Regions from separate parts of the Lactiplantibacillus plantarum genome, predicted to be linked through region 1. Evidence: predicted binding sites of a transcription regulator. Region 1 holds the regulator's gene; each other region holds the start of a gene.
The links. The regulator NrdR, encoded in region 1, represses ribonucleotide reductase genes. The targets are predictions, from matches to a motif close to ACACNATATATNGTGT.
Positions count from the first base shown of each region.

Region 1 (5,489 bases):
GTCTTTTGCATCTGTTTTCATTAAACCACTTTTAAACTAAAAGTCAACTCTTGATTTTAAGCATCGGGATTGAGTCGTCGATTACGACCGACCATCTCAATCTCACTCGCAAGGTAACGTACCCGTTGCATGATTCGCTGCGCTTTGACTGGTTCTTCATCACCCTTTTGTGAGAGCGTCAAATAACCATCTTGCAATTCTTGCATCGAAAAATTAGACGAGAAACAAGTTGGCAGTTCCTCCTGCATTCGATACTCCAGAATAACCCCGAGCACATCGTCCCGAATCCAAGTCGACGAAGCATCCGCACCGATATCATCAATCATGAGAATCGGTGCCCGTTTAATCGCATCGACCTTATCCGCCGACGTATTGTTACTAATCGAGCGCTTCATCTCGACCGCAAAACTCGGAAAATGAATCAAGGTCGTATTGAAACCCTTAGCTGCCAACGCGTTCGCCATCCCACCGAGTAAATAAGTTTTACCGACACCAAATGAGCCGTAGAGATATAAGCCCCGGTGAAAACGCTTGGGCGCTTGTGTATAGGCATCAATAAAATCAAGTGCTGCCATTAATGCTGTCGCCCGGTCACCATCTTGATCATACATCTTTAAGTCCGCCGTCTGAATATTTTTCGGCATGCTGATTGATCGAACCCGCTGTTGCAATGCGTGAGCAGCTTGCTGTTCTTGCATTTGTGGTGTTGGCTGATAAGCAATGTCAATCAAGTGATTACTCATCACTAATGTCGGCTGATACCCAGGTGCTTGAGTTGGCTCGTGCCGCGCAATTTTACGTTTCTCTTCACAAAATTCATATAATTTAGCCGCTGAACGTTCTAGCGCATCCGAAGATAATTCGTTTTGATGAGCAGCTAAAAACTGGCGAACATCTGGATCTTGGTACACAGCTGTCATTAACGCCTCATACCGATGATTCAAGTTTTTCCGATTCATTAACGTCCGGAGTGTTTCTGAGATATTCTCCATGTTTTAGTCCTCCTTTTCCGAATTTGTCTCAAGCTTTGCTAGTCGATCAGCAAGCTGTTTGCGTTGGGCAGCAGTAATTTGTTTACCGGTCTGAGCTGGTTGCTTACCACTCTCAGTCTGTTGCTGTTGTTGGGCCCACTTTGGCATAATCTCCTTACGCGTCGGTCGATTGTTCTTGCGCCGTGTTGGTGTTGATTTCGGCTGTTTACGTTGCTTCAAATACATCAAAGCCGCTTCCGGCGTCGTAATGCCGTGTTGTTGCCAATCATTGGCGACTGTTTCTAGCAAATTACGATTAAGGGCAGCTAACTCCCGATTTTGCAATAAGTAGTAGATCACCATGTTGATGACGGCATTGGGTAATACCCCCCGACCAATTAAATCATGAACTAGTCGGTTCTCACCGCTCGTCACAAAACCATGTTTCTCCTGCTTCAAAGCTGATAAAAAGTCATACGGCGCTGTCTGCTTAGCATACGTCACGAGTTGCTGCTCAGCCGTTGAGAGCTGTGCTGAAGCCTTGTTATCCTTAGTGGTCGTCGTTGCAACCGTTGCTTCCGTAGCGACCTGCTGACTCGAAACTGCGGGCCGTTCATAGCGCCGCGCAATCAATAATTTCAATTGATTTTCATCAAACTGACCCGTTGTTAAACTAGCCACTTCACTGATTAACTTAGCCATCTCAATCTCACTGATGCCGTAGACCCGACTTTCCGTAATGATCAGTTGCCGTGAACTCGCAACCTGTTTGAGATCAACATAGTTCTGCTTCAAAATTTGCCCCAACAGTTGCCAGTCAAAGTCATCGTCACTGAGCACGGGCGAGTGATCCTCGGCCGGTTCATTGGCCGCCAATTGGGCGCGCACCTTTTGCACTGAAAGAGGTGGCGTCGTAACTTTTTGACTATCAACGTGAAACACATCTAAGATATTTGCCGTCACGTCTTTGGCAGCCGTCAAGTCAATCGGCTGTGCTGCAAAATCGCCAGCAAGTTGTTGATAACGTAACTCACCGACCGTATCTAACAATAGGACACTCAATAGATCATCCGCAAAGAATTGTAACGCCAGTAATGGTGCTTGTAATTGATAAATGTACATGGCACCCAATTCATCTTGTTGATAATAGCTGCGCAACAAGCCAGTTGCTTCAAGTTTACGCCGAGCCGCTAACACCGTCGGCAAGTCCACATTTAGGATGCCCAGCAGTTCCGCGTGACTGCGTCGATTGCTCAGCTCATTCTCGCTACTCTGTAAGCTACGTAACGCCGCGTACAAGCTATATGCCAATGGCCCCATCAGTGGCAAGTATAATTCCGCCAATACAGCTTGTTGCGCCGCACTGAGCGCTGGTGCTTGCGGGACCACTAACCCAGTTTTGGGTGTTAAGGGTTCATCATTTGGCATGTTGTTCACCATTCTTTTTAACTAATCTTTTTTTCGTTTAGGTGCGTGGGTCGTCTTCGCTGACGGTTTTGCCAGTTTGACCTTATCACGCTCCATCATATCTTGGAGTTCATTCAAGAAGACGTGCATATCCTTGAATTGCCGGTAAACACTGGCAAAACGAATGTACGAAATTTCGTCAATATCTGCCAATTGCTCCATGACATACTCGCCGATAACTTGGCTTGAAATTTCATTTTCGCCCAGTGACCGGACCTTATTTTCAACATCATCAACGACGCCCGTCATGGTTTCCATGCTAACGGGTCGTTTCTCGGCCGAGCGAATAATTCCGCGCAAGACTTTTTCACGATTGAATTCTTCGCGGGCACCATTTTTCTTAATGACTAATAATGGCGTGGCTTCGACCCGTTCAAATGTTGTGAACCGGAACCCACAGTTTTCGCATTCCCGGCGCCGTCGAATCACGCGACCATCATCAGTTGGTCGACTGTCAACCACGCGGGAGCCATTATGATGACAATGTGGACATTGCATAGACTTCTCACCCCTTGTAACAACTAACAATCAGTTTTTCTTTATTTAGTAATAGTTTTCAGCCATTTTAACACGGCTGCTTTAGTTTTATCAATGTTGGCCCCGTTATCAATGACAACGTCAGCCCTTGCGACCTTCTGTGCAAGTGGCATTTGGCTGTCAATTCGTGCCTGAGCCGCCTGTTGCGATAAGTGGTTACGCGCCATCAACCGCTGCAATACTACGGCGGGTGATGCCGTCACAACCAACACTTGATCACAAACATGTTGCCAGCCACTTTCAAATAACAACGGCACATCTAAAATAATTGCGTCGGGCTGTTGCTGGTTTGCCGCGACAATCGCTTCGAACATCGCGTACTGAATCGGTAACCGTGTAATTGCGGTTAAGTCTTGTAAAGCTTGAGCATCGTTAAAAACCAACTGGCCAAGCCATGGCCGATTCAGTCGCCCGTCTGCCAGCACTGCTTGCTGACCAAAGTGCGCCACAATCTTTTGGGTCGTCGGTTGGCCTGGCCCTTCAACCTGCCACGCGATTTTATCCGCATCAACGATTGGTAACTTAGTTGCCAGCAGCTTAGAAACAGTCGACTTACCAGTGGCAATGCCACCAGTCAATCCAATCAACTTTGTCATCTTGATCACCTACAACCGTTGTTCTAACGGGCAAAAATGGGTCCCTCGCTGTGCCACTTTGATTTTCTCAATAATTGTGCCACACCGTTCGCAAGGTTCCCCTTCACGACCATAGACGTGTAAGTGATTTTGAAACTGACCGGCTTCACCAAATGCCGTTGAAAATGAATGAACAGTGGTGCCGTGACCTTTAATTGCCATCGCCATTTCATCAATAATGTTTTGGCGCAATGTTGCAATCTCATCAGTAGTTAGTGAATTAGCAGGCCGCATTGGATGAATCTTACTCATCCATAGCGTTTCGTCCGCGTAAATATTCCCAATGCCCGCAATCTTACTTTGATCCAACAATAGTGGCTTGATCATCTTTTTCGACTTGCCAAAAGTGGCCGTCATATAAGCCAGTGTTAACTGTTCAGCAACGGGTTCCGGGCCAATTGTCCGCAATCCCGCCACCGTGTTTTCTTCACCGGTCGGCACGAGCGTCATTCGCCCGAACTTACGCGTATCGTTGTACAGCAAATCACGATCATCGGTCAGATGGAAGATCACGTGCGTGTGTTTACCTTGATCTTCACCACGCGGTACAACATTATACTTGCCTTCCATCCGCAAATGCGACACCATCGTCAGACCATTGCTAAAGCGAAACAACAAATACTTCCCCCGCCGATCAATGGTCTGGATCGTTTGGTTGGCTAAACGCTGTTTGAAACTATCGACATCATTATTAATAATTTTCGGCCAAAAAACCTCGATACTAGCAATCGTTGCCCCGCTAACCAGACGATTTAAGCCGCGACGAACAGTTTCAACTTCAGGTAATTCAGGCATGGTGGTTCCCCCTATTTTGCATCGTACCAAGTATCACCGTAGTGGCTCTCAACCTTTAACGGTACGGCTAACTGTACGGCGGAATCCATCACGCTTGGCACTAATTTTTCTAAAACTGGAATTTCTTCTTTTGGCGCTTCAAAAATCAATTCATCATGAACTTGTAACAGCATGGTTGCTTTCAAACCCGCAGCCTGTAACTTATCTTGCATCTTAATCATCGCAATCTTGATAATATCAGCCGCACTCCCTTGGATGGGGGTATTCATGGCTGTCCGTTCAGCGAATGAGCGTTGGTTGAAGCTCTTGGAATTAATATCTGGCAAGTACCGGCGTCGATGTGAAATGGTTTCCACATAACCTTGTTTTTTCGCCGTTTGGACAATTTCATCCATATACTTTTTGACACCCGGATATTCTTTGAAGTAAGCGTCAATAAAGCTGCGAGCCTGTTTACGCGTAATGCCGATATTTTGTGACAAGCCGTAATCACTAATTCCATAGACGATTCCAAAGTTAACCGCCTTGGCTTGCCGTCGAATATTTGGCGTCACCTCTTCAGCTGAGTTCAAATGAAAGATTCGCATGGCCGTTGCGGCATGAATATCATCACCCGCTTTAAAAGCGGCCTGCATATTTTCATCATCAGTAATATGCGCGAGAACCCGTAATTCGATTTGCGAATAATCAGACGAGAAAATCTGCCAACCTTCATGACTAGGAACAAAGGCTTGTCGAATCTTACGTCCTTCTTCCAAGCGCACCGGAATGTTTTGTAAGTTTGGATCAACGGACGATAACCGGCCAGTTTGGGTCAACGTTTGCAAGTAGCGCGTATGCACTTTTTGATCAGCAGAATGAATGGCATCTAACAAACCGATAACGTAGGTCGATTGAATCTTCGAGATCTGCCGATATTGTAAAATATTAGCGACGATTGGTGCTTCCGGTGCTAACTTTTCTAGAACGTCTACGGCGGTAGAATACCCTGTCTTGGTCTTCTTGATTACGGGTAATTTCATTTCTTCAAACAAGATGTGACCTAGTTGCTTAGGTGAATTAATATTGAACTCTTCACCGGCTT
Region 1 covers NZ_CP039121.1:1,421,868-1,427,356, reverse strand. The annotation lists gene dnaI (primosomal protein DnaI) at 57-992, opposite strand; gene E5260_RS06500 (replication initiation and membrane attachment family protein) at 996-2,399, opposite strand; gene nrdR (transcriptional regulator NrdR) at 2,421-2,936, opposite strand; gene coaE (dephospho-CoA kinase) at 2,978-3,571, opposite strand; gene mutM (bifunctional DNA-formamidopyrimidine glycosylase/DNA-(apurinic or apyrimidinic site) lyase) at 3,581-4,405, opposite strand; gene polA (DNA polymerase I) at 4,417-5,489, opposite strand, start outside.

Region 2 (5,489 bases), 1.6 Mb from region 1:
ACGGTTGTTGAAGACATCTCCCCCACTGTGACGCTATCTACATCCTGGCCGAAGCTTGCCGCGTTCAATTCCTTTAAATAATCATGAACAACGGGGGTGTCAGTATACAACGTCTTGCTAGGGACCCCCTTAGGTGCGTCCACCAACTTCTCAGCTTTACCGGTAACGTTGATGACATCGAAACGAAAACCCTGCACGCCCTTTTGCCGCCAGAAATTGACAACGGCGGCACACGCTTGTCGTACGGCCGGATTATGCCAATCCAAATCGGCCTGAGTCGGATCATATAAATGTAAATAGTACAAACCAGTATCACCAAACGGCGCCCAGGCCGGACCACCAAATTTAGATTCCCAATTGGTCGGTAGACTACCATCAGCCTTGGGAGGACGGAGATAGTAAAACTTCTGATACTTCTCATCACCCGCCAAAGCCTTTTGAAACCACTCGTGTTCAGTTGAAGTATGATTAAGAACCATATCCAACATGACCCCGATACCATTTGCCTTCAGCTTTGCAACGAGTTCTTCAAAATCAGCCATCGTGCCAAACATGGGGTCAATATGGTAGTAATCTGCAATATCGTAACCGTTATCATTTTGTGGTGAGACAAAAAACGGATTAAACCAAATCATGTCAATATTCAACTTTTTGAGGTAGTCGATCTTTTCAATAACACCTCGTAAATCACCGACGCCATCGCCATTGCTGTCGTAAAACGACTTCGGATAAATCTGATAAATCACTTGTTCTGATAATTTCATGCGCTATCCCTCTCATGCCAGATCTTATTTCTTAGTTCGCCGAGCAAAATCGCGGAAACTAAAGCGGTCCGCCCGGTGTCGTGATTCCGTATACTGGAACGCTCGCGCATCCGTGAGGCTCGTCACGCTTCGAACAACTGCCACATAGGCGCCCTTACTAATAGCGAGGTGTTCGCGGTCCTCATCAGTTGCCGGCGCCATCGTAATTTCCTTCGTCGCGTAACCGATCGTCAACCCAAGCTGATTTTCAAAATACGCGTACAGTGAGTCTTCCGCCGCTTGCTTGGGAACTTTCGGAACGATCGATTTCAAAATATAATCCTTATCAATAATAGCTGGTTCGCCATCGATCACTCGGACTCGTTTGATGGCCGTCACTGGCGCTTCCGTCAATTCGGTACCAAGTGACGTAAAGTCAGCAACCGGTAACGTTGCATCCGGTTGATAGTCATAAACAATATTTTGCGTCTTAATGTGTAACTTTTCGGCTAACTCTTTATAACTCACAATGCCAGAAACTGGAAATTCATACTGTCGATGCTCAATCACAATGGACCCTTTACCACGAATTTTTTGAATATAGCCATCCTCAGCCAATGTCGCTAATGCTTTGCGCCCAGTCTCACGTGAAATCCCATATAGCTCACAAAGTTGATGTTCACTCGGCAAATAACTCCCGATCGGGTAAACCTCCGCATCAATTTTCTGGAGCAAATCTTGATAAACTAAGGCCGCTTTATTCACGGCAACCACCCCTTTGTTATCGTTTTCATTTATGAATATAGACTTGTTTAGACAAGTTGTCAATATTTAAGTAATAACCCAATTAAATTTGTAGATTATACCAGCCAGATCAAGTCTAGACATGTCTAGAGTTCACAAAATCCGAGCTTATATTTCAGTATTCAATAACTGCTTCATAATAAGTGCCAGCACCTATACAGTATTGGTTGAACTAGCAGGATAGTCCGCACCATAATAAAAAATCGACATTCGCAGAGCGCTAACAGCAATCTCCAACCAATGTCGATTCTATATCTGATGATTTCATTAATATTACTATTTTCGCAATAAATCTTTCGCTTTCATTGTTGCTACTTCTTTTTTCATTTTTCTCTTTCGGTTCACGAGTGCATCTATCCAGATACCATTCAGCACGGCTTCGCCAACTAACAATACGGTTACTATTGATAATAAAGAGACCTCTTTTGTAAAAACAATGTAAATAATAAAGCCTAAAAAGCCAGCTCCCGGAATTGCCCCAAACCACCTTGGTAAGTATCGATCTAACATATAGAGCACTGCAACGACCAACATACCAATCAGAATTCCTTTAAAATCACTCATGTTGTTCCTCCCTAAAGTCAGTAATAATCTGTTTTGCTACCTCTAACGATAATTTCTCATCGATTACCAATTTCATAACCTTCGTTTCAAACGTATTTGCACCGTTGTCCTCAATAAAGTTAATTTTTTGAATAATCGTGTTTAACCGCATTCGCACGGTTGGATAACTCACTTGATAAATCTTAGCGAGTTGTTTTAGAGAACCTGAGGCAATAACCAATTGTTTAACAAATTCCTGATCCTCACGTTCTAAATTCACAAACCAGTCCATAGCATCCCTCTTTTTTAATATTGTTTATTAAACTTTAACATTGTTTATTATAATGTCAATAAAAAAGCATATATTTGATAACTGATACAATCCGGAGCTATTCAAATAAAGACGAGTACTCTAATCCAAAAGAATTACAGTACTCGCCTTATTTAGAATATTAACGCTACTAGTCTCAGTAAATTTATTAGCTGACCTTTAGTGATTCAATCCAAATGCCTGATTATCACTAGCATCCGCGCTAGCTGCATCACTAGCTGCTTGTTCTTCGGCCATCAACCGAGCGCGTTCATGTTTGTTATACCAAGGTGAAACAGTGAAAGCCAAGACATCGTTCATCAGATAAACGGAACTATTAATGAACATTGCTAGTGTCGCCGAACCTTGACGGAACGAGATGAACCAGAGGACCATTTGTGCTAAACCAGAGGCAATCCACCAGAAATACTGGTTGTTGTAACGGAGGAAGCAAATAACGCCGGCCGTTAAACAAATCGCAAAACTAATGGCATCGACCCATGGCCGGGGATCATCAGTTAAGGCACCAATAAGATAGCCGGAGATGGCATAAACAACTAAAGTTGCGACAATTGCGACGATCCACGTCTTACCCGTAAACTTCCGAATCTTTGAAACCATGTTGACGTTCCAATTAGCACTTAATAGTACTGGAATATCAAGCGTTACGACGTAGGCTAATTGTTCCCCAATGCTTAAATAGTTCTTAGCTGAAAAACCAACTACGATGAAGCAAGCGGCGGAGATGACGCCTAATAATCCATTGACTGACTTAGCCGCATTAATGGCTAACACACAAAGAACACCCAAAGTGGTCCCAATAAATGTTAAAATAGACAATGCTGTAATTGGCGCACTTACTAACGTCATTACTTGACATCCTAGGCTAAAATAGAATAGATAGTAGTTCTGTTGTGGCCAACCTTTTAGTTGGTGTGATAAGAATTTAAAATAATTACTCAAAATCATGCTCCTCTTTCCGTTTTCATATGCGGTTGTAGGTGTCTAGTTGGCCAACCAGTCACGTCACACTACTACATGTAGTGTTTCCGTTTGAAACAACACAATATATTGTATCATTATCTTGGCCGATGAAAAGGGTAAAATTCCAAATTTATATTGAATTGTTTACAATTAATCCAACTGCGCCCCGGCAATTTGGTATTTTTGGCGTGCTGATTTTTTTATATTTTTTTGATTTCGGCCTACTGATAGCGTTGTCAATATCAGGTCAAAACAATGCGTTTTGTCGCAATACAATGCTTGCAGTATACTGGAGAGGAACAAACTTTTAGCATCACAATATAATTAATTTTTTTGGAGGAACCTCATGATTACGCTTAAATCAGATCGCGAAATCAAAGGGATGCAAGCTGCCGGTGACATCATGGTTGGCCTGTTTCACGCCCTTGAAGACTACATCAAGCCCGGAATTACGACTTGGGATGTTGACCACTTTGCCTACGAATACATCGTTGCACACGACGCTACTCCTGGCGAACTCAACTTTGAAGGTTATAAGTACTCAACTTGTGTCAGCGTCAATGACATGATTTGTCACGGCTGTCCTAGTAAAGATATCTTGGTCAAAGATGGAGACTTATTAAAAGTTGATACCGTTATTAACTACCATGGCTACCTTAGTGACTCTTGCCACGCCTTTGTTGCTGGTACACCATCACCCGAAGTTAAAAAACTCATGGAAGTGACCCATAAAGCGCTATACCTCGGTATTGACCAAGCCGTTGTTGGCAACCGAATTGGTGATATCGGCTGGGCTATTCAGAATTACGCTGAAAACGAAATGGGTTACGGCGTTGTACGCGAATACATTGGTCATGGTATTGGACCGACGATGCACGAAAAGCCTGATGTTCCACATTATGGCGAAGCTGGTCACGGCACCCGTCTAAAAGCTGGTATGACCATTACTATCGAACCAATGGTCAATATTGGTGACTGGCGTTCTGGCGAAACTGCCGATGACGGTTGGACTGTTCGCACTTTAGATGGCAGTCTTAGCTGCCAATACGAGCACACCCTTGTCGTTACCGATGACGGTCCTAAGATTTTATCATCATTCGATAATGATTTTGATGCTAAATACTTATGGAATAAGTAATATCATTTAAATTATAATCACGAACAATCCCACCCTAGTTTAGTCACTTGCTAATCAGGGTGGGATTGTTTTAGTTATTATCAACAGCACGTTCACTAGCTATTGTCAGAATAAAACTAGTTATATGTGTCTTGGAAAACGTCTTGATTATAAGACATGAAAAACTGATATTGGATAAATTTTAACATCTTTATCCTCGGTCACAATCAACTGATTCAACCACCTAATATATTTATTTTAATGACAACCGTTTGGCAAAACTAACGCTGATTCAATAACGTTCTCAGCCAATCTTCATCTTTTACCGCTTATTGCAAATCGTCATTCACCACTTGACGCGCTCAAAATCATCTTGTATAGTTAGTCCCAATTAATCCAGAGGAGGATCAGACATGACTCAATTAACAAGTAGTGCTTTGAATAACTGTTGTTGCCGAACTGCGCGCTTATCGCGATGTTCGGCCTGTTAAGCATTGACTTTTTGAGGAGTGTCATCCTAAAAATCAATGTCCAGCATGGCTGGATATTGTACTGGGCGCGAGGAATTCATTCGAATTCTCGCGCCTTTTTTGTCGCTTTTGGCACCCCACCGCAGCGATTGGAGGAATTTATATGCTCATTCAGCACGTTCAAGAACTTATCGGCCACACCCCCCTGATGGCGTTACCCATCGAGGTTCCAAATCACAGTCACATCTATGCCAAGCTTGAAATGTTCAACCCCGGCGGCAGTATTAAGGACCGGCTGGGAGCCTATCTGATTGAAGACGGCTTGCAACGGGGCCGGGTTAACGCCAAGACAACGATTATTGAACCAACTGCTGGTAACACCGGAATTGGTTTAGCCTTAGCAACTCAAGCGCACCACCTACGTACCATCTTAGTCGTCCCAGAAAAGTTCAGTATGGAAAAACAAGTTTTAATGCAAGCATTGGGTGCTGAAATTGTTCATACACCTAGCGAGGAAG
Region 2 covers NZ_CP039121.1:3,012,789-3,018,277, forward strand. The annotation lists gene treC (alpha,alpha-phosphotrehalase) at 1-764, opposite strand, end outside; gene treR (trehalose operon repressor) at 789-1,508, opposite strand; gene E5260_RS14235 (hypothetical protein) at 1,824-2,111, opposite strand; gene E5260_RS14240 (DUF2089 family protein) at 2,104-2,382, opposite strand; gene pnuC (nicotinamide riboside transporter PnuC) at 2,581-3,369, opposite strand; gene map (type I methionyl aminopeptidase) at 3,731-4,522, shown strand; gene E5260_RS14255 (PLP-dependent cysteine synthase family protein) at 5,135-5,489, shown strand, end outside.
Region 2: pnuC (nicotinamide riboside transporter PnuC) is a predicted target of NrdR. The motif match lies at 3,462-3,477, and genes of this name have one in related genera.

Region 3 (5,489 bases), 140 kb from region 1:
TTATCCCGTTCTTAACTTCGGCCTTTGGTATCTTCATGTTACGTCAAGCCTTTCTGCAAATTCCACGAGACTTAAAGGAAGCCGCTGATGTTGATGGTCTCTCACACTGGCAATTTTACTGTCGCGTTGCCTTACCATACTCACGGATTAGTTTATTGACGCTAGCTGCTTACAGCTTTTTAGGAAGCTGGAACCAATATTTATGGCCAATGCTGACCACGTTTTCAAATCGGCTACGTCCGGTCCAAGATGGATTGCGGCAATTGCATTCGGAGGAAACCGCTACGAATTGGGGACTCGTTCAGGCGAGTGCCGCCATCGTGGTGATTCCAACATTGATTGTCCTTTTCTGGGGGCAACACTACTTTAAATCTGGATTGAATGAAGGTTCGGTGAAATGATGAAGATAACGCGAAAGTGGCAGTGGCTAGCCGGTATGATGGTTGTCCTCTTGGTAGTGGGTGGGGTCGCTTATAGTCGGACCCGTGTCCATGCGGATAGTAGTCGCATTAAAGTGGTGTTTTGGCATGAGATGAAAGGTCCTGGTCAACAAGCGATTGACGCCTACGTTAAAGCGTTTAATCACCAACAGTCCAAGTATGAAGTTGTAGCCGAGTTTGAGGGTGGCTATAATGGCGTCATTCAAAAAATCTTGAATACGCATGGGACGGCCGCGTCACCAGCGCTATTTCAATCGATGGATATTTCCACCAGTCAGATGTATCACAGTGGTTTCACGACACCGATGCAGAAATTTATTGACCGTGACCATTACGATGCTGATCAAATCATTCCGGGCGCCAAGGCGATCGTGATGCGCGACAATCAATTGCTAGCAATGCCGTTTAATGCATCGCAAACGGCGCTTTATTATAATAAGAGGGTCTTGCGTCAGTACGGGATTACGCCGCCACCAGTGGATCCGACTTACGATGATATCACGCGAGTCGCTAAGGCCATCCACGACAAATCCCACGGCAAAGTCAAGGGAATGACAATGGAGGCCTATTCGTGGCTATTCGAGCAGCTAGTCGCTAACGCAGGTGTTCCCGTTGCCAATCATGATAATGGTCATACTGGCAATGCGACTAAGGTCGACTTTACGAGTCCCGCGGCGATCAATGCGATGAAGTGGGTTAAAGAAAATATTGACTATGGTGACTTTATGAACTTTGGTTCGGGTGGTAATGCTGCTGCAAATGAAGCAGCTTCTTTCTTGGCAGGCCATTTGGGTATCTTCATGCAATCGTCCGCGAACACGGGTCAGTTGTATCAAGTGCTCAAAAATGATCTAGGTGTCACATATTTCCCACGGCCGAATGGTCAGAGAGCCAACGGAATCGCAGTTGGTGGGGCGGCACTTTGGATTGCGAACGATAAACCAAGCGCGGTCCAAGATGGCGCGTGGGAATTCACTAAGTTTCTCGCTAGCGCACAGACGCAAGCCGATTGGCAAGCCAAGACTGGTTATTTAGCCGTTAATAAGGGGGCTAAGGACGAGCCAACGCTGAAAAAACTATTCAAGAAGTCGCCGGTCCTAGAAGTTTCTGGTAATCAGATGCTACGAACGAAGCCTAATAATACGAACTCAGGTGTCTTTGTCGATGGTTGGGTTCCCGCACGGACGGCGATTCAAACGGCGATGCAGCAGATTTTTGCAGGCCAAGATATTCGACAATCGTTGCAAACGGCTGAAAATACGTACAATAAAGTGTTAGAATCAAATAACCGTGCAAACGGTCGTCATTAATTGGAAAGAGTTGAAGAATTGTGCCAAATATGTCGTTGATTTATGGTCATCGGGGCGTTCCCGTTAAGTTTCCTGAGAATTCGCTAGCTGGGTTTGCGTATGCCATCAGTCATCATATCGATGGCTTAGAGTTTGACGTCCATCTTACCCAGGATCAAATACCAGTGATTATGCATGACGAACGAATCGATCGAACTACTAATGGGCAAGGGGCTATTGCGGATCTGACCTTCGAACAGTTGCGTAGATTTGAATTAGCAAATGGAGAGCCCGTCCCATCCTTACAAGAATTTTTAAACTTAGTGAGTGGGGAGCCCGTTCACTTGAACCTTGAGTTGAAGACTGATCGACACTATTATCTTGATATCGAGCGGATTGTGCTACGGATGGTCCGGCAGACTGACTTAATTTATCCGGTCGTTTTTTCGTCGTTTAATCTGAAGAGCTTACAGCGGGCCTACGCCATTGATGCCAGCCAGAAATATGCTTTTTTGACTTCAGCGCGTCTGGGTAATCCGGATGAGTTTGCGACTCACGAACACTTAGAAGGGGTGCATCTTGAACACTATCAACCTGTACACCATGTTGCTGAACGGGTTTGGACAGTGGATGAGCCAAGCGTAATGCAACAATTGTTCGCAGCCTCGGTCAATGCGGTGATTACCAATAACTTTGAGTTAGCCCAACAAGTCCGGGCAGCCATGTAATCGAGCGCAATTGTGCTAGTGCGGCATTCAAAGATTGTCGTTTGGTAATGCGACACTACCCGCGCTACCTAGTTAGCTGGTCGCGAGTCATTAAGAAGTTTCTGTATTGTTTGCTCGCTAGATTGTGCGCAATAAAAGCGCTAGTCCCGATAATGGGGACTGGCGCTTTTAGCATGATTAATTAAACTGTGGTTGGATTGCGAATCTTACCTAATTCAGAATCGATTTGAGCTAGCACTGCTTGTTGGTTAGCAGGTTTTTCCAAGTCGTACTGTTGTAAATCAATCTTCATTTTAGGGCTAGCATCGTATTCATCGTACCATTTCCGATAAGCGGTCCACATCTTATAGTAATAAGATTCCAGTTCAGGGTTGTGGTCGAACTGTTCGTAGTCGCGACCACGCTTCTTGATCCGGTAAAGAATCGTATCGAAGTCAGTTTCAGAGTAGACCATCAAGTCTGGTGCCTTCTTAGGCAGTTCAGTCAATTCGGTCATCATATTGTCTAGTAGTTGCAAGTAAACATTCAATTCAGTATCAGAGATGTTTCCTTCAGCGTTGTTTTCTTTGGTGAAGAGGGCATCTTCATAGATGGAGCGGTCGAGGACGTTGTTATCGTCGGCCAATGCCTTCTTGATCATTGCAAAACGTTTGTTGAGGAAATAGATTTGTAATAGGAACCCGTAATTCTTAGGATCCGAATAATAAAGTGGCAATACGGGGTTGTCGCCAACCGGTTCGTAAAATGCCTTAGTTCCAAGGTGGTCAGCAATTAACCCCGTTAACGTGGTTTTGCCGACCCCAATCATTCCTGCTGTTATTATCACCATGATAGCCCCTCTTTATAAAAAATTGCACAATATATTGTATCTCAAAAAAAGTTTTAATACCATATAGACTTTTAATGAAAAATTTGCTTGGGAGCTATTTTCATTTATTTTTTAGCCTGTTCCTTTAATAAATCACGAATTTCTTCTAGATATTGCGCGGAAACATCGACTTCTTCTTCCTCGGGTTCTTCTGGTTCATTTTTAACCACTTTATTAATAATTTTCACCAGAATGAAAACGACGATGGCGACGATGAAGAAATTAATGATGGCATTTAGAAAGGACCCGTACTTAAAAGTAGCATCACCGATACTGAACTTTAGATTGGATAAATCAACTTTGCCTAAGAAAATCCCAATCAGTGGATTAATTAAGTTGTCTGTCAACGATTTAACAATGGCCGTAAAAGCGGACCCAATAATAACCCCAACGGCCAAATCAATCACGTTACCGCGGGCAATAAATTCCTTGAATTCTTTGATCATGCGACTCGCACTCCTTTATTAATTGACTGTTAACAGTATAGCCAAAATCAAACGCTGACTCAATCAATATACCAATCTAATTTAACCGTAAGCTTGTCCCTAACTAAAGCATACCCATACTAATTTGAGGTGGTATCATGATTAGTTTTGTTTGGATAGTGACTTAATGTTGTTCTGAATGATTGTTGTGGTGCATTTGAGACTAGTTAATGGTTTTAGCTAGTTGGGCTGTTGACTGACAAGTTAGGTGACTTAGCGTGTGTGACATCCGGTCAAAATGAGTCTGTGAAAAGCAGTCTCAAGTGATGGGGAAGTCGTTTCAATATTAGTAGGGATTTTCACGAATACTAATAATATGGTAGTAGGTTAAGGTGTTGACCAGCGAATCAGAATTAACAGCACCATTTGGGTAAAGTCGTCAACTTAGTTAGCTGCTAAAAACGACTCTCTCTGATATAGAGAAAGTCGTTTTGGCAGTGTTTCGAGATCATAAATCCAAATAACTAATTCGTCTTATTGTCAGATGCTTTAGCTTGAGCCTTTCGCCGAACCAACGTGGCTAACTTACTCTGAGTGGCTTTGACGGCGACGGGGTCTTCAAAGTCAATTTGAGCCAGCCGAGGGTAACGACGGATAAAGAACAACCAGGTCAGAGCAATAAACAGCATTAGAATCAGTGCTAAGACGCCCATCTCAGGAAGAGCAGAATTACCAGTCATTAAGGTCTGCCGCAAGCCGTTGACGCTGTAACTCATTGGTAACCACGGGTGGATTGTTTGGAAAAAGTGACCTGACAGCTGAATTGGATACGTTCCGGCTGAACCACCGAGCTGTAAGACTAGTAGTACCATACTGAAGAAGGCGCCAGCTTTGCTGAAGACAAGGTTAAGCCAAGCGACGATCGTCATGAAGAGTAGCGCCGTTAGCGTGAGTAACAACCAAGTGGCAAACGGATGAATCGGGCTGAGTCCGTTGATTAACATCATCAAGCCGAGCATAATCGTACTTTCCATGATTGAAAAGACGAGCATGATGCTGGCCTTGCTACTCCACCAATCCAGTGCCGATTGCGGGTGTTTGCGTGGGGTATACATATCAAACATCATATTGAGGGCGAGCGCGCCGACAAATAACGAGACACTTAACATATACGGCGCCATACCAGTACCGTTGTTTGGTACATCATCACGGTCCTGGTGAGTTGTAGTGACGGGTTTGGCAACTTGTTGATACGTCAGTTTTGATGGATTGAGATTCCCCTTGCTTGCGGCCGTTCCTAATTTGGTCGCTAATGCTTGGTTACCAGTTTGAATCTTATTACCAGCGGTTGTAACTTGGTTAGCACCCACGGCTAGTTGCTGAGCTCCGGTGGCTAATTGCCCATTGCCACTAGTGAGTTGCTGACTGCCATTAGCGAGTGCAATACCCGTTGTGCCGAGTCGATGTAAGCCAGTGGTGACTTGTTGACTGCCCGTAACTAACTGTGAGATGCCAGTTGTTAAGCTGGGTAGGTTGGTCTGTGCAGATTGAAGACCCGTAGCCACGCGGCTGGCACCTTGTGTTAGCTGGTTGCCCTGGGTGCTGAGTTGACGCGTGCCCGCGGTCAGCTGTTGAGAACCCGCGGCAACTTGCCCCGCACCCGTAGCCAGTTGGTGACTTCTCTGATTGAGCAAGTTGGTGTTAGCATCCAGTGTTTTAAAGCCTTGGGTGAGCTGCTG
Region 3 covers NZ_CP039121.1:1,281,508-1,286,996, forward strand. The annotation lists gene E5260_RS05860 (carbohydrate ABC transporter permease) at 1-401, shown strand, start outside; gene E5260_RS05865 (ABC transporter substrate-binding protein) at 398-1,750, shown strand; gene E5260_RS05870 (glycerophosphodiester phosphodiesterase) at 1,771-2,457, shown strand; gene E5260_RS05875 (deoxynucleoside kinase) at 2,639-3,286, opposite strand; gene mscL (large-conductance mechanosensitive channel protein MscL) at 3,391-3,771, opposite strand; gene E5260_RS05885 (YhgE/Pip domain-containing protein) at 4,275-5,489, opposite strand, start outside.
Region 3: E5260_RS05875 (deoxynucleoside kinase) is a predicted target of NrdR. The motif match lies at 3,311-3,326, and genes of this name have one in related genera.